DNA from 2 places in the Stenotrophomonas sp. 89682_Sma genome. Region 1 is predicted to be linked to the other one. Evidence: riboswitches for the same ligand, from Rfam matches in the RefSeq annotation. Region 1 holds a riboswitch; the other holds the start of a gene.

Region 1 (11,162 bases):
ACAGCACGCGAGCTGCGCCTGGAATGGGGCCGATGATGGCCGTTTCGTTCAAGACCGCGGTGCCGCGCTGATTGAAGCTGGGGCTCCCACCCAGGAGCCACGTCATGAGCCATGCCGCTACTCACGATGCCGAACGCCGCATCGACAACATTGAATTCAACGTCGCCGACATCGCCCGCAGCAAACGCTTCTACGGCGAGGTGTTCGGTTGGCACTTCACCGACTACGGACCGGCCTACACCGAGTTCGACGATGGCCGCCTGAAAGGCGGCTTCGTGGCCGACGCGCCGGTGCGTGCCAACGGCGGGCCGCTGGTGATCCTCTACTGCGCGGACCTGGCCGATGCACAGCAGCGTGTGGCTGCCGCTGGGGGCGAGGTAGTGCAGGCGGTGTTCGCCTTCCCCGGTGGCCGCCGCTTCCAGTTCCGCGATCTGGATGGCTACGAGTTGGCGGTCTGGAGTGATGTGGATTGAGGTCTTCGTACCTTCGCTGGTGGACGGAACGAGAACCGCTCCGTCCCCGGTCAGTCGGTTCCGCTATGATCGCCCGCACATCGCCACAGGCGATGCACCCGTCTCAAGCCAGCAGGAACTGCCGTGAACTCCCAGCCCGCACCGATCACCGCCCTCAACCACACGCTCGACAACGAGCCGCAGCAGATCACCGCGCCACTGACCCATTCGGCGGCATTCCTGGTGCTGAAGGTGAAGGATGACGAGGCGTCGATCGCCAAGGCGCGCGAGGTACTGGCCAGCACCGATGACCTGATCAAGAACACCGCCATCCGCGAGATCGAGCGCACCTTCACCTGCAACGTGGCCATCGGCCACCGCGTGTGGCAGCCGCTGGTCGGCACCACGCCGCCGCGTGAGCTGCAGCCGTTCCGCGAGATCAAGGGCGCGACCCACACCGCCGTATCCACGCCCGGCGACCTGCTGTATCACATCCGCGCACGCACGATGGACCTGATCGTGGCGTTCGAGCGCAACCTGCTGATGGCCTTTGGCGATGCGGTGGAGACGGTCGATGACGTGGCCGGCTTCCGCTACTTCGATGGCCGCGACCTGCTCGATTTCGTCGACGGCACCGCCAATCCGGAAGGGCTGTCGCTGCCCGAAGCCACCATCGTGGGCGAGGAAGACCCGGAGCATGCCGGCGGCAGCTACGTGGTGGTGCAGAAGTACCTGCACAATCTTGATGCCTGGCGCGCACAGAAGACCGAAGCGCAGGAAGCGATCATCGGCCGCACCAAGCACGACAACATCGAGCTGGATGACGCACCGGCGGATGCGCAGAAGTCGCACAAGACGCTGTGCACCATCGAGGATGCCGACGGCGAGCACGAGATCCTGCGCGACAACATGCCGTTCGCCAATCCGGGCCGTGGCGAGTACGGCACCTACTTCATTGGTTACACCCGCCGCCTGTGGGTGATCGAGAAGATGCTGGAGCGCATGTTCATCGGCAATCCCGCGCCGCTGCACGACCGCATCCTCGATTTCTCCACCGCAACCACCGGCGTGACCTTCTTCGCGCCCTCGCGCAAAGTGCTGGCCGACCTGGGCGATTGATCGCGCTGGGCAGCGGCGACCGCCATCTGCCTGTCATCTACCGCCCCGACCATCTGCTGTTGGATGCGAGTGCAGGAGGCAGGCGATGACGATGGCAAGGAACACAACCGGCGCACGCCGCTGGTGGCGGCCGCTGGCCGCGTTGTTCGGTGCGCTGGCACTGGGGAGCGCCGCTGTGTCCGCACAGGAAGCCCCTGCGCACTGGATGGCCTACGCCACCGCCGTGGGTGGCCAACTGCAGCAGCGCCTGCAGCAGGAGCAGGACCCGCAGGCGCAGCGCGTGCTGGAATGGCTGCAGGCACACCCGGACACGCCCACGCCGCTGCAGGTGAGCGTGTGGATCGCGGCGGATGGCCGTATCTCGAAACTGGAATTCGACAGCCTGGGTGACGCCCGGGTCGACGCCGACCTGCGCGCGACGCTGCAGGCGGCGCCGCTGCAGGCCGCACCGCCTGCCGACATGCGCCAGCCGCTGCGGTTGGGTCTGGTGCTTGACCGGTAGATCCACGCCATGCGTGGATGGGCCTACCGGTGATCCTTCAGCCACGCATGGCGTGGCTCTACTGTGCATGGCCAGCGCACAGCCCGGCCATCCGCATCAACGCACCGGCGCCACCTGCGGTTCACGCGCGGCCGCACTCCATGCGCGCAGGCCGAACACGGCCAGGCCGAGGAAGAACACGTACAGCGCGGCGGTCACGTGCAGCGACTTGAACAGGTACGCACCCACGTAGACCACGTCCACCGCGATCCACACCCACCAGCAGGCCACGTGGCGGCGCGCCTGCCACCACTGGCCGACCAGGCTCAGCGAGGTCAGCATCGCGTCCAGCCAGGGCAGTGCGGCATCGGTGAAGGTGTGCATGGCCGCACCCAGCGCCACGCCACCACACAGGCCGATGGCCAGGTCGCGCAGCAGCTTGCCGCGCGCCAGCGGCACGATGCGGATGCTGCCCTCATCGACGGCATGCTGCCGCCAGTTGAGCCAGCCGTAGACCAGGAAGCCACCGAAGGCGACCTGCAGCAGGGTATCCGAGTACAGCTTGGCCTCGGCGAACACCAGCCCGTACAGCGTCACCGACAGCAGGCCCACCGGCCACGCCGCCAGCCGGCGCCGGGCCATCAGCCAGACGCCGAGCACACTGAACAGTGCGGCGGTCCACTCCAGCATCACGCCGCTCACAGCGCGAACGTCACCGACAGGCGGGCCTGTCGCGGTGCGCCGGGGAACAGGTAGTAGTCACCGCCGCTGCTGCCGGTATCGCGCCAGTAGAAGCGGTTGAACACGTTGTCCACCGACAGGTTCCAGGTCACCGCACGCTCGTGCAGGCGATGCTGGAAGCGCAGGCCAGCATCGAACACCGAGTAGTCCGGTGCGCGCACGCCGCCGTCGGCACGTGCGACGTTGGCACCGGCATAGCGCCAGCCGCCGGTGACATCCAGGCCCTGCACGAACGGCAGCGCGTAGGCCACGTGCACGCTGGCCCGTACCTTCGGCACGTTCACCAGCTGATGGCCTTCATAGGCCGGCGTGCCGGTATCGCGCGCGCGCGCCTGCAGCACGCTGGCGCTGGCGACGATCTGCAGCGCGTCGGTCAGCTGCCCATTGGCGGTCAGCTCCAGGCCGGTGTGGGTCTGCGTGCCTTCCTCGACGAAGGTGTAGCCGAGGTCGCTGCTGTCGGGCTTGGCGTACTGGTACGGCTGCGAGATGCGGAACACGGCTGCGCCCAGGGTCAGCGCCTCGACCGGCACGTACTTCACGCCCACCTCCAGCTGGCGCGACTGCACCGACGGCAGGAAGGTGTCGGCATTGCTGGTCCAGAACGGCGCTTCCTGGCCCAGTGAAATACCGCGCACGTAGCTGGCATAGGCGTTGAGCTGGTCGGTGGCCTTCCATACCACGGCGGTCTGCGGCAGGAACCGCGACAGGCGGCTGTGCCGCTGCGGGGTGCCACGCTTGTCATAGGCACGCTCATCGAGGCGCACGAAGCGGCCACCGGCCAGCCACTGCCAGTCATCGCCGAAGCTGATCCGGTCCAGCGCGAAGAACGCGGTCTGGCGGCTGTCCAGGCGACGTGCGGACGGTCCCGGCATCTTCGGCGACGGCTCAAACACCGGCACAGGTGTTTCGTGGATGTTGCTGGTGCCGACGTACTCGTTGACGCTCGGGCGCTTGTCCACGGTGCGGCGGAAGTAGTCGGCACCGAGGGTCAGCTCGTGGCCGATGCTGGCGGTCTCGAAGCGGCCACGCAGTTCGGCGCGCGCCTGCTGGTTGCGGCGGGTATCGTCCGGGCTGCGGTAGTCGTAGACGTCGTAGTCGCCGTTGGGAGCGAAGTAATTGCCCGGCACGCTGCCATCGGCGCACTGCGTGGCGTAGTAGCAACCGTAGGCGAAGGCGACGTTGTCATCGATCACCGAGCGGCTGTGGCCAACCGACACGCGGGACTGCCAGGCGTCGTTGAAATCGTAGGTGTGCAGGGCGGTGATGTTGGTGCTGGCGATATCCACCGGACGCTGCCACGGCTGGTAACCCAGCAGGTGTTCGCGGTCGACACCGCGCGGCAGGTCGCGCGCGCCCAGCAGCTGGTAGCCGGACACCGAGCGCTGCGAGCTGGTCTGGTAATTGGCATCCACTTCCAGCTTGCCGCGTTCGCCGATCAGCCAGTCGGCCGCGAGCGAGTAGAAGTTGCGGCGGCCATCGGCGTGCTCGACATAGGAATCGCTGGAATCCCACGCGGCATTCAGGCGCAGGCCGAAACGCGGGCTGATCCAGTGGCCGACATCGACGGCGACGTAGCGCGAGCCTTCCGAATCGGTACCGAGCGTGGCGGTGCGCACTTCGGCCGGGCGCTTGCCGATGTAGTTGATGATGCCGCCGGGCGCCATCACGCCTGCGGCCAGGCCGGCTTCACCCTTGAGGATCTCCACCGACTGCACGTTCTCCAGCGCCAGGCGCTGTTCGCCGGCGATGGACAGGCCGTTGAAGCGGTAGCCGGTGGCGGCGTCCAGTGCAAAGCCACGGATGGCGATGTTCTGGTAGTAGCCCACCGGCGCATACGCATCACCCAGCGAGGCATCGTTGCTGGCCAGCTCGGACAGCGAACGCACCTGGCGGCGGTCGAGGTAATCGCGCTCGAGCACGTTCACCGACGCCGGCGTGTCCTTCCAGCTTCCACCACCGAAGGCATTCACGCGCGAGGTATCGGCTTTCGGTTTGCCGGCCTCCACGCGCACCGCCGCCAGTTCGGTCGGCGAGCGTTCGGCACCGGTGGCAGTCGCGTCGGTGGCAGCGTCGGCCTCGCGGGCATGCAGCGGCAGCGCGGCGCAGAGGGCGAGGGAGAGCAGGGTGGGGCGCAGGCAGCGGTTCATTCGGTTCGTCTTCGGACAACAAGGGAGACGAAGCGACGGCGCGCAGGTGCACCGGCCCATGACGGGGGTGTGGCTGCGGCTCAAAGCTCCCTACGCCGGTGCAAACCGGATCAGGTTCCAAGGGACTCTCTCAGCCTGGCAGATCCAGGCACCCCCGCTTCAGGTGACCATTTCACTACAAATGGTACGGATTTGCGAGCCGGCGTCCTTCAGGCTGCCGCGTGCAGCGCCTGCAGCAGTGCCTGTCCCGGCGCGCTGTGGAACCACGCCGGATGCCCCAGCATGAAGGGCTGCCACGCCACGTCGGCATTCGCGGTCGAGCCGGTGACGCCTTCGAAGTACTCCACTTCGGACAGTGCGAAGTCGAAATGGACCATCGGCAGCAGGTCGGCCAGCAGGTGCACGCGTGCCGCCGACAGCGGCAGTACCTGGCGGTAGCCGTCGAGCAGGGCCAGCGCGATATCGATGCGCACCGCCTCCATGCCGCGCTCCAGCTCCAGCCACGCCACGGCGTTGCGCTCGATCGCGGTGGCGAGGTCGAACAGGGCGCTGGTGGGCGAAGCCAGGCCGAAATCCAGCACGGTGCTGACCCGCCCGTCGCGCCACAGCAGGTTGGAGACATGCCAGTCGTTGTGCGCCCACAGCCGTGGCTCGTCGCGCAGGCGCTCGGCCAGGCCGGTGTGCCACGGCAGTACCTCGCGCTGCAGCTGCGCTTCCCATGGAATGCGCGCGAGATAGCGGGCCAGGCCAGGGCGCTCGTGCAGCCCTGCCTTGATTGCGGCGATCGGATCGTCGGCGCGGATCAGGTCGTCGCGCGCGACCAGCAGGTGGGTGCTGCGCTGGGGCGCGTGGTAGCTGGCGGCGACGCGGTGCAGCTGGGCCAGCATGCGCCCGGCTTCGCGGGCCTGCGCGGCATCGGTCAACAGTGACCACGACACAGCATCGCGGTACAGGTCCTCGCCGACGCCAATCGCATGCAGCTCGAAGGTCCATTCGCCATGCTCGACGGCGCTGTGGCCATCGGCCGCGGCCAGCACCTGCACCACCGGCACGCCCGCTGCGGCGAGATGGGCGATGAAGCGATGCTCTTCTTCCAGGCAGGCCGCGCTGCGCACGCTGTGGTGATGGCGCTTGACGAACACCGCGCCGTCCTCGCCGCCGACGATGGCAGCGGCCGACAGCGGCCGTGGGCTGTGCCAGCGGGGCTGGCTGTGTTCGTCCAGCTGAGGGTAGCGCTGGCGCAGCCACGCAATGTCCGCCGCGCTGATCGGTGGCCAGTCGGCAGCAACCTCGTCGTTGTTGAGGCCCTGCACGCGGTGGGAGGAAGACGTCATGCCGAAGCCCCAGTGGGGAAAGTCACATCCAAGGCTGCGCATTCAACGCCATGCACGCGGCCAACGCAAACGGGCGGGTCATCGACCCGCCCGTCCGTGCATCGGCATGGGAGATGCCGCGCTGCTTACCAGCCGCGATGGCGACCGCGATCGTGGTAGTAGCGGTTGTCGTAGTAGCGCTCGCGCTGCCAGCGACGGTCGTCACCGCGGTCGTAGTAGCCGCTGCGGTAGTAGCCACGGTCGTAACGGCGATCATAGCGGTCGTCGTAACGACGATTGTCGTAGTAACGACGGTCGCGGCGGTCGGAGGTGGTCAGGTTGCCGATCGCGCCGCCGGCCACGGCACCACCGACGGTGGCCGCAGGATCGCCGTTGGAGAGCAGGTTGCCGGCCACGCCACCGACCACGGCGCCGACCAGGGTGCGCTTGTCCTTCCTCGACATCGCGCTGGCATCGCTGACCACGGCGACACCGGCAACCAGTGCCAGGGCCATCGCCAGACCACGGAAGCTGAGTGTGGAAGTACTGAGCATGTTCGTTCTCCTGAGAGGTGCATGCCACGCTGGGCAGGGAGGGCGCGGGCGCCCCGGCTGCCGTGGAGACCACGCTGGCGTTCCAACATTGCCGGAACATTGCCTGGCCCACCGTGCGGCTTGCGCATTCATCTAGCGGCAGGCGGCATGAAGCAAGGCTGAAAGCGGCCTCGGCCGCTCAGCTGGCAGAAAGGGAAAAGGCCACGCGGACGTGGCCCTCCCTTCTCTGCCAAGGCGCTGCGGGCTTAGACGCCCATCGCCTTCTGCGTCTGGCGGGCCTGTTCCTGCTGCGCGTCCTGCTGCTGGTGCAGCACGTTCGGCGCGCCCTGCACGGCACCGCTGCTGAGCGCGATGCTCTGCTCGCTGGCGGCGCGGGTCTCCACCGCGACACGGCTGGCCGCCGGGTCACCGATCGTGCCCTGCACGGCAAACAGGCGTTCACCGTTCGGGCTGGGCACCACCGAGTCGATGCGCTGCAGGCCGGCGGCGTGGGCTTCCCTGGTCAGGGCCGCTGCGGTGCTTTCCAGCGCGTGGCGATCCTTGAAGGTGCCCGCCGGCATCAGCTCCAGCCCCTTGCTGGCCTGGATGAACAGCGGATTGCGCGGGTGCCGCTCGTCGTTCAGCAGCGGGCGCTCGCGAGCCTCCCTGATCGCCTCCAGGGTCTTCGCGCCGACGACGCCGTCAGCGACCAGCCCGTTGTCCTTCTGCAGCTGGCGCACCGCCGCGTCGGTGTTGCGGCCGAAGCGGCCATCCTCGACCAGCGGCTTGCCATCGGCCCCGACGTAGCCCAGGTGGCCCAGCTGCTCCTGCACCGTGCGCACGCCCTCGCTGTGTGCGCCCTGCTTGTACAGTTCGGCGTGCGGGGTGGCAGCGGCCTTGTGCTCGGCGGCAGGCTTGCCCTGGGTCTGCTCATGCGACTGGGTGCGGCTTTCCAGCAGGTCGCGCGCCTTGGACAGCGGATCGGAGGCGTACAGCTTCCAGTTCGGGTGGTCCTTCACCTGCTTGAGGTAGTCCTCGACGGGCATGGTGTGCACGCCTTTGCTGCCGGTGGACTGGCTGATCAGCAGCTTGTCGGTGTTGGGGTCGCGCACCACCATCACGATGTGGTCGATGCCGTTCCAGTGCTCATGGCGGGTCCTGGCCGTATCCAGGCCGATGATCATGCCTTCCTTCAGCGCATCCGGCTTCAGGATCGCGTCCCGGTCCAGCAGCACGCCGGACTGGTCGAACGCCTTGCGCACGATGCCGCCGGAACCCAGGTTGCCCAGGTCGATGCGATCGGCCTTGCTGAACACCGCATGCCCGGCCTTCTGGTTGATCTCGTCCATGGTCCGGTTCTGCAGCGTGCCGACCCAGCCGGAACAGTCGATGTAACCCTGCTCAACGTTCTTGCCGGTCTTGCCCGGTACGTACAGCGCGTGACCCGGAATGTTGATGGCGTACTTCACGTGGTCGTACTTCACGCCGGCCTCGTAGGCGGCCTGCAGTTCGATGCCCGGCTTCGGTGCGGCAGCCGCCGCTGCGGTTGCCGCCAGCGTGGCTGCACCCGCCGCCACGGCTGCGCTGGCCTGTGCAGGCGCTGCCGGGGTCTGGCCCTGGCCCTGCGCCACGGCCTGCGGTTCGATGTTCTTTTCCGGAATGCTGATCGCCGCGTACTTGTGGATGTAGTAGCTGGAGAACGTCCGCGCCAGGTCGCCATCGTTCATGCCGCGCATCTCGGCCAAGGTGTGGCCGGTCAGCGCTTTCACGTCGGAACCGATCTGGTTCAGCACGTTGCGGCGCATGTTGATCTCTTCGCCGTGGCTGTTGCGGACCACGCCGAAGGTGCCGGTGGCAATGGCGGTCTGTACCGAGCCATAGCCGGCGCTGCCCTGCTGGTGGGCCAGGTACAGGTCCAGGCCGGTCGGTGTGTCGCCTCCGGACAGGTACGAGTGGCCGGTGCGCTCATTGCGGCGCGCCATCGATGCCAGGTTGTCCTGGTACATCTGCGCGGCGGCCTCGGTGTTGCGGGTCGGGTCGAATTCGTGGCCGGTCAGGTGGTACTGGCGGGCCGAGCCGGGCACGAACTGGAACAGGCCCTTGGCGCCGGTCGAGGTGTTGTGGGCGCGCTCGTTGAAGGTGCCGCCAGTCTCGATGTGCGCGAAGCGCATGAAGTCATCGACCGGAATGCCTTTCTGCCGGGCGACCTGCTCGACGATGTCCAGGACTTCCTTTCTGCTGTAGTCATGCTGTGCCATGACGTTTTCCTCGGGGTTGATGGAGCGGCGCATGCCGCGAATCGCCAACCGGACTCATCCGTGAGTCAAGAACATGTCGGTCAACAGGAAACCCGCGCGTGGCGGGTGCTATCAGGGCGCGACGTACTGCTGGGTCGCGCTGTCGAAGGTGTAGTGCACGGCGTCGCCGGCGCCCAGCGCACGGGTCTTGCCGGGGCCTTCGATGGTGGTGCCCTTGAAGGTCACGGTCAGTCGCGGCAGGCCGTTGCCGTCGGCAGCGAAGGCCAGTTCGCCATCGCTGTCGGTGCAGGGCATCACGTTGCCTTCGTCGCAGGCGGCGCTGTTGTCCTCGCCCGTACGCACCGAGCCGACATAGCGCCAGACCTTGCTGTCCACGTCGTCTTCGCTGCGCTTGGGGTTGAACAGCAGCAGTGCATAGCCGGTGCTGCTGATGCCGCGGTCGAAGCTGCTGGTCGGCACCGCCAGCAGCAGGCGACCGTCGGCGGTGCGATGTTCAAGCGGCTTGCGCCGGGTATCGACATCGTCGGCCTTGTCGTACGCGCCCAGCGCGCCGATGGTCCATTCCTGGCCACGGAACTTCCATGGCTTCTTGGCGTCCGCGCCGGCCAGCACGAAGGTGGCCTCGGCGAGGTTGGCGCGGTCATCCGGACCGGCCGGCGTCTGCTCGCCCGGCTTGCCGTAGTGCTCGCGGGTATCCCAGGAGAAACCCGTGTAATACGTGGTGCCATCGAGGGTGAAGGTGTGGCCGAACCAGAAGGTCGCCACGCTGCCGTTCTGGACCTCGTAGGAGGTCGCGCCATCACCGTCCACCTGGTAGGTGAAATACATCACGGTCGGCGCGTCGGGCGGGGTGACGGCGGTGTCGGGAGAGGTGTTCTGCATCGGGGCAACATCCTGTCGGGGCGCATCGGCAGCCTGCACGGGAGCGCCAGGCTGGGAGGACGAGGGGGCCGGATCGGCGGCGCTGCAGGCCGCAGCGGAAAGAGAGACGAGCAGGCACGCCGCGAATGCGCGCAGGGGCCGCAACGGCAGGGTCCAACATGGCTCGGGGGGGTGATGCATGCGCCTCTCCATGGTCAGCGTTGCCGGGCCAGACGGCCGGCAGGAAACCGCACCCCATCCACCTGGGACGGGAGCGAGGACATGAGCCGGTCGATTCCTTCGACCTCGCATTGAGAACCCATGCCGCATCATCTTGGCACAGAACGGCGGCCGGTCAAAGAGGGCGGGGACAGATGCCCTCGCAGTGTGATCTGGTCCTCAGATCTTGCCGTCGCGCAGGTAGTCGAACAGTTCGGCGTCGCCCTTCAGGCCCAGCTTGAGCATGGCGTCGCCCTTCTGTCGGCTGATGGTGCTGACGCTCTTGTGCAGCTGCAGCGAGATCTCCTTCACCGTCATGCCGGTGCCGAGCAGCCGCAGCACTTCCACCTCGCGTGGCGACAACGGCTTGCCGTCGCCCTCGCGCATGCGCCAGCTGCCCGCAGCCTCGACCCGCTCACGCAGGCTCCGGCTGATGTAGTGCTGGCCCCGATAGACCGTCTGGATGGCCTGCGGCAGTTCGTCCATCGACGAGCTCTTGTCGACCAGGCCGAGCACACCGCTGTCGAGCACCATGCGCAGGATCGCCAGGTTGTTGGAGACGCTGAGCATCAGCACCGGCAGGTCGGGGAAGCGGCGGCGGATCATGCCGATCATGGCGAAGCCATCGGCCTGTGGGCTGCCCGGCATGGAATAGTCGGTCACCAGCAGGTCGCAGGGCTGGGTGCCGAGCAGGGCCATCAGCGCCTGCGCGCTGTCGGCCTCGCCGACCACGCGGCCGGCCCCGCTCGATTCGATGACGGCGCGGGTACCGATACGGACCACGGGGTGGTCGTCTGCGATGATGATGCGCAAGCTCATGCTCTAGTATGGCCACCGGGCAAGCCGGACCGCGACCATCGCGGCCCTGTCAGGATTCTAGGAGATCGACGCCGATGCGTAGCTGGGCTGTTCGCGGGCTGGTCCTGCTGCTGGCCGTGCTGGTGCTGCCCGTGGCGCTGGCACAGGCGGTGCCTGGGCTGTTGCCGCTCAGCCCCCTGCAGCGCGAGTACCTCGCCGCCCATCCAAGCATCGTCGTGG
Region 2 (11,162 bases), 1.1 Mb from region 1:
CGTCAGGAAAATCCGCCGAGATCGCCACGAATTCGCGGCGAGAACTCCACGAAAAAATCACGAAGAGATATTTTTCTTCAGGATCAACGACTTGAGAAAGGCCGGGAACAGTGCCGGCGTCGACCGGGGCAGCTGCATGACGCCGATATCGGCACCATCGCTGACCGCCAGGGCGACATACAGATCCCGGCCATCGGCGCTGGCACTGATGCCGTTGCCCGCACTGAGCCGCTGCCGGTCCAGGCAGCGCTCGGGGGCTTCGGTGCCGGCCTGGATATGGATCAAGGTCGTACCGCACTCGGTCGAGTTGCCGAGATAGCCGATGCCACCGGTGCCTGCCACCGTCCAGGTGCGATAGCGCCATCGGCTGGGCCGGTCTTCACTGACCTGCTGCACGCTGGCCGGGGACAGTGCTGCATCCACCGACCACAGGCCGCCGGACGCCAGGCGGGTGAACAGCACGCGGCCATCGCCCCGATCGAAACGCGCCTGGGAGACGCCGTCGATACTGGCCAGGCGGCGCCAGGGGGTCACGCTGCGATCAAACAGGCTCAACCGGGTGCGCTGCTCTGCATCGCGCTCGACTACCAGCAGCTGTTCCGGGGTGGCCCCGTACAAGGCCTGTAGCGGCTGATCGACCGGAACCGGCAGCGGTTGCAGATGCTCGTCGCGCGGGGCGATCTCGTAGACCACGGTACGCCCATGCTCGTCACGCCCGACCACCAGCAGCTGGCGGCTGTCGGCCGACCAGTCCGGCGCCTGCCGCCCCTCCGGGCGCAGGCCCTCGATCGGCCGCAGTGAATCGGGCCGCTGCATGTCCGCCCACCACAGCGCGAAACTGCCGGAACGATCGGAGGTGAAGACCAGCTGGCGACCGTCGGGCGCCGCCATCGGCTGCCCGTCACGCCCGCTGGACGCGAACAGCCGCTCGGCGCTGCCGCCGGCCATCGGCACTTTGAACACGCCGAACTGGGCACGGCGGTGAACGAAGGCCAGCACGTCGCCGTGGCGCGACACCGCAGGCCACTGTGCGTCGTCGAGGCCGGCATCACGCAAGGTGCGGCGCTCCACGTCCAGGTAGTACAACCGCACCTCGCTGTCCACGCGCCGGCCGAACACGATGCTGCGCCCATCGCCCAGCCAAGCCCAGCCACGCTGTTCGGCGGATTCGTTGGTCAACTGCTCCAGCTCACCGCCTCCGGCCGGCATCCGCCACAGGTCGCCCATCTGTGGATTGCGCACGAACACCAGCCACTTGCCGTCGGGCGAGTAGCGTGGCGCGTAGTCAAAATCATCCTGATCGACCGGGTAGTCCAACGCCCGCCACTGGCCGCTGGCCAGGTCGAGCACACGGATACCGCGATGGGCATAGCGGCCCACCATGCTGCCAAAGACCAGGCCGCGGCCATCCGGTGTCCAGTCGAAGCTGAGCAGCTCGGTTCCATCGCAACGGGTCGCCTGGCGCACGCCGCCGCCAGTGGCACTGGCGATCAGCACCTGGCAACCGCCGTCGGCTCCAAAGCGGGCAAAAGCGATCTCGCGCCCGTCCGGTGACCAGCTCGGGAAACGGTCACTGGCCCCCTTTGGCGGTAGTGCCAGCTGCCGGGCCGGCGCATTGCCCGAGGTCTGCACCTTGATCACACCACCTCCGGCGCCATCCTCGTTGGCGCCTTCGTAGGCAACCTGGGAGCCGTCCGGCGAAAGTGTGGGATAGGTTTCAAAACCACTGGTAGCGGTGATCAGGCGATAGGGACGCTGCGGGCTGCCGATCACCCGCACGCCGTTCTCGACCGCTGCATCCACCGGTGAACTCGGCTCCGGCCCGCGCCGCAGCAACAATGTGGCCATGACCAGCAGCGCGGCCAGCATCATCACGCCCAGCACCCACAACAGCTGGCGGCGCAGCTGGCGCCAGCCACGCCGGCGTGAAGGCGCTGCCGGCACGGCTGCGAGCGGATGCCCGCTGCCGCCGGCCACCGCCGGCATGACCTCTGCGACCACATCGGCGTCCAGCACCGGCTCAAGATCCTCCAGCGCCTGCACTGGTACCAGCAGCCGATAACCGCTCTTGGCGATGGTCTCGATATAGGCCTGGCCGTTGTCGTCGTCGTTGGCGAACGCCTTGCGCAGCTGGGTGACGGCCTGGGTCAGCACGTCATTGGTCGGCAACGTATCGGGCCAGACCTCGGCAAACAGCTCTTCACGGGTGACCACGCGCCCAGGCTGACGCATCAACACGCGCAGCACGCCCAGCGCTTTCGGCGTCAGCCGCCGCGGACGGCGCGCGCCTTCAACCTCGACCTCACGCGAGGACAAGGTAATGACGCAGTCGCCGACCCGCACGCGGTCGGCCTCAATGGGCGTGAGTTCGCTGCTGTTCATTTTCCGCTATACAGTAGGGACGGGACCTGGGCAGGGCTCACCAGCAATACCGTCCCCACCGTCCCTGGACAGGGTCATCGAAAAGCCAGATTCCGCACAAAGCATCGGCGCATACCGCAAAAACAATAACGCCCCCGGATATTAGCCTAAGCCGGTTACCCCGCCTATGACGGGGTCGACACTCAGGCTCTCTCTCGCCGACGCATTCACATAATCTGCATCACCATTCGCGCCCTTATGGGCGCGAAATTTTTATCTGGCGTTCATTTTCACATGCGCCGAAGCATGGTCAATCCGACCAGACGCGACACCACAAGGCCGATATACATGACGCCTGCGAACTGTTCGAGCATCACCAAGGCCCGTGCCTGCGGGTGCAACGGCACGACGTCACTCAATCCAACTCCGGACAACAAGCTGAAGCTCAGATAAAGCAGCTCCATCCAGCTGCGTTCGGGGCCAGCCGTCGCGCCCTGGAAACTGCCTGGATACCACTGCTGGCACACCGCGAACGCAAAGGCGAACCCCCAGGCCAGCAGGGTGAAGGTTGCACCGGCCGCGAACAGCTCGTCGCGGGTCACTCGATGGTCCTGCAGCATGTAGGCGATCAACGCCCCTGCCGTATAGAAGTACAACAGGCTTTCCAGCAGCTGCGCCGTGGTCAACAGCGCACTGCGGTCCAGCAGGGCGCCTGCCAGCGAGAACACCACCGAGGGAATGGCCAGCAGCAATGCCAACCAGGTTCCCAACGGACTGCGCTGGACCACCCACAGCGCCAGGCCGAGCACCGCCATGCCGAACATGCCCAGCGCCGCGCGGCCAGCGGCGGTGTCATCGAGGGCGGGATACAGCAGCACCGCGATCAACTGGGCGGCCAGGAGCCAGGCCGAAGGATGGCGGCGGGCGATGGCCAGCCAGCGGGTGGTCAAGGCAACAGGCATGGCGTCCTTTCCGCTGGGCAATGGCCGGAGCATAACGGGTCGCGCCGGGCCACGCCCGGCGCTTTTCCTGGACCGCTGCGCCCGCCGGGCATGGCCCGGCGCTACCGGTGCGGCATCATCCCTGGTGGTAGACCTCGGCACCGGCAGCACGGAACTCCTGCGACTTCTCCTTCATGCCGGCCTCTGCGTAGTCGCGCACGTCCTGGGTGATCTTCATCGAACAGAAGTGCGGTCCGCACATCGAGCAGAAGTGGGCCAGCTTGTGCGCGTCCTTCGGCAGCGTCTCGTCGTGGAATTCCTTGGCCTTTTCCGGATCCAGGCCCAGGTGGAACTGGTCCTCCCAGCGGAACTCGAAGCGCGCCTTGCTCAGCGCGTTGTCGCGTACCTGTGCGCCCGGATGCCCCTTGGCCAGGTCGGCCGCGTGCGCGGCAATGCGGTAAGCCATGATGCCGTCGCGCACGTCCTGGCGGTTGGGCAGGCCCAGGTGTTCCTTCGGCGTCACGTAGCAGAGCATGGCCGTGCCAAACCAGCCGATCATCGCCGCGCCGATCGCACTGGTGATGTGGTCGTAGCCCGGCGCGATGTCGGTCGTCAGCGGGCCCAGCGTGTAGAACGGCGCTTCGCCGCATTCGCGCAGCTGCTTGTCCATGTTTTCCTTGATCAGCTGCATCGGCACGTGGCCGGGGCCTTCGATCATGGTCTGCACATCGTGTTTCCAGGCGATCTTCGTCAGTTCACCCAGCGTTTCCAGTTCGCCGAACTGCGCCGCGTCGTTGGCATCAGCGATGCAACCCGGGCGCAGCCCGTCGCCGAGCGAGAAGGTCACGTCGTAGGCCTTCATGATTTCGCAGATGTCTTCGAAATGCGTGTAGAGGAAGTTCTCCTTGTGGTGCGCCAGGCACCACTTGGCCATGATCGAGCCGCCGCGGCTGACGATGCCGGTAACACGCTTGGCGGTAAGCGGCACGTAGCGCAGCAGCACGCCGGCGTGGATGGTGAAGTAGTCCACGCCCTGCTCGGCCTGCTCGATCAGGGTGTCACGGAAGATCTCCCAGGTCAGTGCCTCGGCGCGGCCGTCAACCTTCTCCAGGGCCTGGTAGATCGGCACGGTACCGATCGCCACCGGCGAGTTGCGGATGATCCATTCGCGCGTCTCGTGGATGTGCTTGCCGGTGGACAGGTCCATCACCGTGTCACCGCCCCAGCGGATCGCCCACACCAGCTTCTCCACTTCCTCGGCGATGCCGGAAGACACCGCGCTGTTGCCGATGTTGGCGTTGATCTTGGTCAGGAAATTGCGGCCGATGATCATCGGCTCGCTTTCCGGGTGGTTGACGTTGTTGGGCAGCACCGCACGGCCACGGGCGATTTCGTCGCGCACGAACTCCGGGGTGATGACTTTCTGGATCGACGCACCGAAGGCCTCGCCCGGGTGCTGCTGCAGCAGGCCCGCATCGCGGATCGCGTCCAGGCGCTGGTTCTCGCGGATGGCGACGAATTCCATTTCCGGCGTGATGATGCCGCGGCGCGCGTAATGCATCTGGGTGACGTTGGCACCGGCACGTGCACGGCGTGGCAGGCTGCGCGCGGGGAAACGCACCGCGTCAAGCTTCGGGTCATGCTCGCGATCGCGGCCGAACGAAGAACTCAGTCCTTCAAGCTGCTCGGTATCACCGCGCTCTTCCACCCAGCCGCGACGCAGTGCCGGCAAACCGGCGGACAGATCGATGCGCACCTCCGGGTCGGTGTACGGGCCCGACGTGTCGTAAACGGTCACCGGCGCATTCTCTTCGCCGCCGAACAGCGTCGGCGTACGGGTCAGCGCGATCTCGCGCATCGGCACCTGCAGATCCGGGCGTGAACCGGGCACGTGGATCTTGCGCGAGCCGGGAATGGGCCGGGTCACGGATGCGGAGAGTTGCTGGGCCTGTTGCTGCAGGGCGGAGAGCTGTGCGTTCATCGGGCATCGTCCAGGAAGGTCAGGGACGAAGCGGCGGCGCACTGCACCCCGCACGGACGGTCCTTGGGCGGTGTCCGGGCACGGTTGCATTGCAAAGCTTCCCTACGCCGGTATGAGCCGGATCAGGTTCCAAGGGACTGTCTCAACCGTGGCCACATGGCCCGGTACCCCCGCTTCTTGCTGCGCATTAGAGCATAGAAAGCACTGAGTTCCCTTACCGCTCACCCAGGCAAGGCGTGGATCCACTGAACAATCGCAGGGCCGGCGTTAACAGAACCATGACGTCGCATTCAGTAACGTGCACGCCCATCGCGTCGCTGCGACCGATGCATCCCCGCCGCCTTCGCGGCTCCTGCCCGGTCCGTGCTGCATGCCGCCGGCCCCTCGCCGCAAGCTTTGCTCGCTCCCCTCAATCCCCTTGATCGGAGAAGCTCCTTCATGGTGTTTCGCGTTTCCATCGCACTGGTCCTGCTGCTGGTGCTGCTTGCCGGTATCGCCCCCGGCCCCTTCAACGCAGTGGTCCAGTCGATGCTGGCAGAAGTCATCCGCAGTGTCGGCTGGCTGTACCTGCTGGTGGTGTTCCTGGCGCTGGTGTTCCTGATGTACCTCGCCTTCGGCCGCTTCGGCAACCTGCGCATCGGCGGCGAGGATGCCGAACCCGAATTCTCCCGCGCCAGCTGGATGTCGATGCTGTTCGCTGCCGGCATGGGCATCGGCCTGGTGTTCTGGGGCGCTGCCGAACCGATCTCGCATTTCAGCAAGCCGCCCGAGGGCCTGGCTCCACAAAGTCTGGATGCGGCGCGCGCATCGATGCGCTATGCGTTCTTCCACTGGGGCCTGCATCCGTGGGCGATCTATGCGCTGATCGGCCTGGCAATGGCCTGGTTCCAGTTCAACCGCAATGGACGTGGCCTGGTCAGCGACATGCTGCAACCGATCATAGGCCGTCACCACCGCGGCTGGATCGGTCGGGTGGTCAACATCGCCGCCGTCGTTGCCACCGCGATTGGTGTCGCCACCACGCTCGGCTTCGGTACCATCCAGATCGCTGCCGGCATCGAGCGCGTGTTCGGCGTGCAGGCCACCGTTGCGGTGCAGATGACCATCATCGCCGTCGCTTTCGTGCTGTACATGGCCTCCACCGCCAGCGGCGTGGAGCGCGGGGTGAAATGGCTGTCCAACTTCAACCTGGCGTTGGCCGCTCTGCTGGCTGCCATTCTGCTGGTGCTGGGGCCGACCGGTTTCATCTTTGATACGTTCACCACCACGCTGGGCTCCTACCTCAACCAGCTGGTGACGATGAGCCTGCGCATGTCACCGTTCTCCGGCAGCACCTGGGTGGCGGACTGGACGATTTTCTACTGGGCCTGGTGGATCTCGTGGGCGCCGTTCGTGGGATCGTTCATCGCGCGCATATCGCGTGGCCGCAGCGTGCGCGAGTTCGTGATCGGCGTTGTGCTCGCACCGACGCTGCTGGGCTTCTTCTGGTTCGCGGTGTTCGGCGGCACCGCGCTGTGGGCACAGATCTTCGGCCACGCCGATCTGGTGCAGGCGCTGGGCAATGGCTACGAAACGGTGCTGTTCACACTGTTCGACAGCATGCCGCTACCGCTGTTGCTGTCGTGCATCGCGCTGGTGCTGTTGATGATCTTCTTCGTGACTTCGGCCGATTCAGCGGTGCTGGTGCTGGCCAGCATGTCCACCGACGAGGCCGGCGACCCACCGCTGAAGCGCAAGCTGGCCTGGGGCATTGCGGTGGCGTTGATTGCAGCAGCGTTGCTGCTGGCCGGAGGCCTGGACGCGCTGCAGGGCATGATCACGATTGCCGCACTACCGTTTGCGTTGCTGATGGTGCTGGTGATGGTGTCGCTGTACCGGGTGCTGGACCAGGAGTACACGCGCGAGCGGCGGCAGGCACAGCGCCAGCGGCACATGATCGATGCGTGGATCGCACGCGAGATGGCGGCGCAGGAGGAGACCCAGGCGGAGGCGGCACGCGCGCACGATCAGGATTGAGGGGGTTTTGCAGCCTGCGGCTGCACCGCTTCTTTCAAGCAACGGCAACAACAACTTCAAAAGCGGCTCTGAGACATTGAGGGTCTGGCAGGAAGGAGGCCGATGGCGGGACACGCCGCAAGTACGTCCCTGTAGGCTCGGCCACGGCATCCATGCCGTGGACGGTCCCGCCATCGGCCCCCTCCCCGCCTCCGACAATTTCCCGGTGGCGGTGGGTTTTCCACGCCATGCGTGGATGAGGTGTATCGGAAAACACGAAGGGGTTGGATCCGTTTTCCTCTGGAAAACGGATCCAACCGCAGCGCTCGGCTGTTGCTGTTGCCTTTGCTTTTGATCTTCTTCTTTCTCTTCCGTGGCTGACGCGCACGGAAGTTTTCGGGGGGCGTGCGGGTGGGGGTGGCGGGGGTATCCGCGCCATGGATGGCGCGGCTAAGACTACAAGGACGTATTCACGGCGTCCCCCGACACTCCCACCCGCACGCCCCAGCGCATGAAACTGCTCTGGCGATCAACCGCGAGGGGGCTCAGCCCGGTGGCCGGGAAACCTCAATACCCTGCCGCCTGCCCGTCCTTGCGGCTCTCCGAAGCACCGTAGTAAACCCCAGTCTCGGGATCGCGCATGATCGCCTGGTATCCGCCATACGGACCATCGGCAAACACGATGCGATGTCCCTTGCGCATCAACGCACGCACCGTCTCATACGGGAAGCCGGTTTCCAGATTCACTTCGCCACCGTCGGTCATCGCCGTGGCCTGACCGGTCGGCTCGGTGGAACCCTCGTGCTGGATGCGCGGTGCGTCACCGGCCTCCTGCAGGTTCATACCGAAGTCCACCAGGTTCATCACGATCTGCGCGTGACCCTGCGGCTGCATCGCACCGCCCATCACGCCGAAGCTGGCGTACGGCTTGCCACCCTTGGTGATGAACGCCGGGATGATGGTCTGGAACGGGCGCTTGCCCGGCGCGTAGCCGTTGGGATGATTCTTCTGCAGCACGAACATCTCGCCGCGGTCCTGCAGGATGAAACCCAGTCCTGGAGGTGCCATGCCGCTGCCCATGCCGCGGTAGTTGGACTGGATCAGCGAGACCATCATGCCGTCGGCGTCGGCCACGGTCATGTAGATGGTGTCGCCCTCCTCCAGCTGCTTCGGCGTGCCCGGCTGCACTTCCTTCAAGGCCTTGTCCATCGAGATCAGCGCGCGGCGCTGCGCCGCGTACTCCTTGGAGATCAGTTTCTGCACCGGTGCCGGCTGGAACGCCATGTCAGCGTAGAAGCGTGCACGGTCGGCGAAGGCCAGCTTCTTCGCTTCGACGAACAGGTGCACATGCTCGGGTGAGCCGAACGGAATCTTCGAGAAGTCGTAGCCTTCCAGCACGTTGAGAATCTGCAGCGCAGCGATGCCCTGGCTGTTCGGCGGTAGTTCCCATACGTCGTAGCCGCGATAGTTGCTGCTGACCGGCTCGACCCATTCGCCGTGGTGATCGGCCATGTCCTGGTAACTCAGGTAACCGCCGTTGGCCTTGAAGTAGTCGCCGATGGTGTGGGCGATCTCACCCTTGTAGAAGGCATCACGGCCGCCGTCTGCAATCTTCTGCAGGGTGCTGGCCAGGTTCGGGTTCTTCCACATCTCGCCCTTGCGCGGGGCATGGCCGTTGATCGTGAACTGCTCCTTGAAGCCCGGGTACTGCGAGAGCTTCGGCACCGAGCGGTCCCAGTAGTAGGCAATCACTTCGGCCACCGGGTGCCCTTCGCGGGCGTAGCGGATGGCCGGCGCCAGGTTGTCGGCCATCGGCTTGCGACCGAAGCGGTCGTGCAGCGCGAACCAGCCATCGACCGCGCCCGGCACCGACACCGGCAGTGGACCGGTGGCCGGGATGTCCTTCAGGCCACGGCGCTGGAACTCGGCCAGGGTGAGCGACTTCGGCGAGCGGCCCGAGCCGTTGTAGCCGTAGAGCTTCTGCGTCTTCGGGTCCCACACGATGGCGAAAAGGTCGCCGCCGATGCCGTTGCCGGTCGGCTCCATCAGGCCGAGCGCGGCGTTGGCGGCAATCGCCGCGTCCACTGCCGAACCGCCGCCCTTCATCACGTCCAGCGCGATCTGGGTGGCCAGTGGTTGCGAGGTCGCGGCCATCGCATGCGGGGCGATCACCTCCGAACGGGTGGCGAAGGTGTGGCCGGTGATGCGGTCGGCGGCGAAGGACAGCGCGGGTACGGCAGCCAGTACGGCGGCGGCGAGCAGGGAACGGGCAAGGCGTCGGGACACGGTCGGGTTCCGATGGACGGGTGGTTCCCCGATCTTCGCCGCTGCGGCCTTCACGCGGTATCGGACAGACGTCATGGACGTTGATCCTTGGGCGGAAAAATCCACCGGATTCCGCGCAAGAACCGCCCCGAAAGGAGTGAATTCGGGTTCACCGAAACACTTTCAGCAGCAACCATCCTTGTGCCGCAAGCGATTGCGCTGGATGCAGCGGAAACCGATAGAAAATCCGTCGCGAGGGTTGACACCGCCGAAATGGCTGTGTTCCTCTCGATCACATGTTGCATCACAACACGCCACCGCGAACCCACATCGAAGCCGCCGACACCGGCGCCGCCTCGCTGCGTTCGATTCTTGTGCTCGTACTTATTACCCAACCAACAGGTGCGGGACGAGCCAGCGTGTAAGCAACACACACACCGGAACTCTTCAAAAACCCGCACCCGCCCCGGTGCGGGTTTTTTCATTTCAGGACCTGGTTTCAGACGCAACCACCATGCACACCGCCAACATCAAAACCCGGACCCACACCACCACGACGCCTCGTGGCGAGTGTCCGCGTGCGATGCATGGCGCCTCCCCCACCGCTTTCCCCTGACCGGCCGGCACGTCACCTCGACGACCGGCCGTTCTTTTTTCTTCCCACCGCAAGGAACCTCCCCCATGAGCACCAACGACCTGCCCCAGACCAAGATCGCCGTCATCGGCTACGGCAGCCAGGGCCGCGCCCACGCACTGAACCTGCGCGAATCCGGTTTCGACGTGGTGGTAGGCCTGCGGCCGGGCGGCCCGACCGAGGTCAAGGCGCAGGCCGATGGCTTCACCGTCAAGGCCCCGGCCGATGCAGTGAAGGATGCCGACCTGGTCGCCGTGCTGACCCCGGACATGGTGCAGAAGAAGCTGTACGACGACGTGCTGGCGCCGAACATGAAGCAGGGTGCGGTGCTGCTGTTCGCGCACGGCCTGAACGTGCACTTCGACATGATCAAGCCGCGCGACGACCTCGACGTGGTGCTGGTCGCACCGAAGGGCCCGGGCGCGCTGGTCCGTCGTGAATATGAGATCGGCCGCGGCGTGCCCTGCATCTGGGCGGTCTACCAGGACAAGAGCGGCAAGGCCGCCGACTACGCCCTGGCCTATGCCGGTGGCCTCGGCGGCGCCCGCGCCAACCTGATCCAGACCACCTTCAAGGAAGAAACCGAGACCGATCTGTTCGGCGAGCAGGCGGTGCTGTGCGGCGGTGCCTCGGCGCTGGTGCAGGCCGGCTTCGAGACCCTGGTCGAAGCCGGCTATCAACCGGAAATCGCCTACTACGAAGTGCTGCACGAGCTGAAGCTGATCGTGGACCTGTTCTATGAAGGTGGCATCTCGCGCATGCTGGAATTCATCTCCGAGACCGCGCAGTACGGCGACTACGTCAGCGGCCCGCGCGTGATCGATGCCGGCACCAAGGCACGCATGAAGGAAGTACTGAAGGACATCCAGGACGGCACCTTCACCAAGAACTGGGTGGCCGAGTACGAAGCGGGCCTGCCGAACTACAACAAGTTCAAGCAGGCCGACCTGGAACACCCGATCGAGAAGGTAGGCAAGGAACTGCG

Evidence for each region. Region 1 has a riboswitch for thiamine pyrophosphate ahead of ACZK29_RS00950 (TonB-dependent receptor). Riboswitches for the same ligand answer to the same signal wherever they lie in the genome.
Region 2: linked by a shared signal. The riboswitch ahead of thiC (phosphomethylpyrimidine synthase ThiC) and the one ahead of ACZK29_RS00950 (TonB-dependent receptor) in region 1 are both predicted to bind thiamine pyrophosphate.

What each region holds. Positions count from the first base shown of each region.
Region 1 covers NZ_CM151147.1:211,524-222,685, forward strand. The annotation lists gene ACZK29_RS00925 (helix-turn-helix transcriptional regulator) at 1-36, shown strand, start outside; gene ACZK29_RS00930 (VOC family protein) at 105-473, shown strand; gene ACZK29_RS00935 (Dyp-type peroxidase) at 597-1,571, shown strand; gene ACZK29_RS00940 (hypothetical protein) at 1,657-2,073, shown strand; gene pnuC (nicotinamide riboside transporter PnuC) at 2,170-2,742, opposite strand; gene ACZK29_RS00950 (TonB-dependent receptor) at 2,751-4,940, opposite strand; TPP riboswitch at 5,011-5,106, opposite strand; gene ACZK29_RS00955 (phosphotransferase enzyme family protein) at 5,150-6,274, opposite strand; gene ACZK29_RS00960 (glycine zipper 2TM domain-containing protein) at 6,400-6,807, opposite strand; gene ACZK29_RS00965 (XVIPCD domain-containing protein) at 7,053-9,044, opposite strand; gene ACZK29_RS00970 (hypothetical protein) at 9,156-9,926, opposite strand; gene ACZK29_RS00975 (response regulator) at 10,305-10,943, opposite strand; gene ACZK29_RS00980 (ATP-binding protein) at 11,018-11,162, shown strand, end outside.
Region 2 covers NZ_CM151147.1:3,905,662-3,916,823, forward strand. The annotation lists gene ACZK29_RS18070 (winged helix-turn-helix domain-containing protein) at 58-2,382, opposite strand; gene ACZK29_RS18075 (ion channel) at 2,652-3,323, opposite strand; gene thiC (phosphomethylpyrimidine synthase ThiC) at 3,439-5,283, opposite strand; TPP riboswitch at 5,365-5,465, opposite strand; gene ACZK29_RS18085 (BCCT family transporter) at 5,722-7,299, shown strand; gene ggt (gamma-glutamyltransferase) at 7,846-9,564, opposite strand; gene ilvC (ketol-acid reductoisomerase) at 10,225-11,162, shown strand, end outside.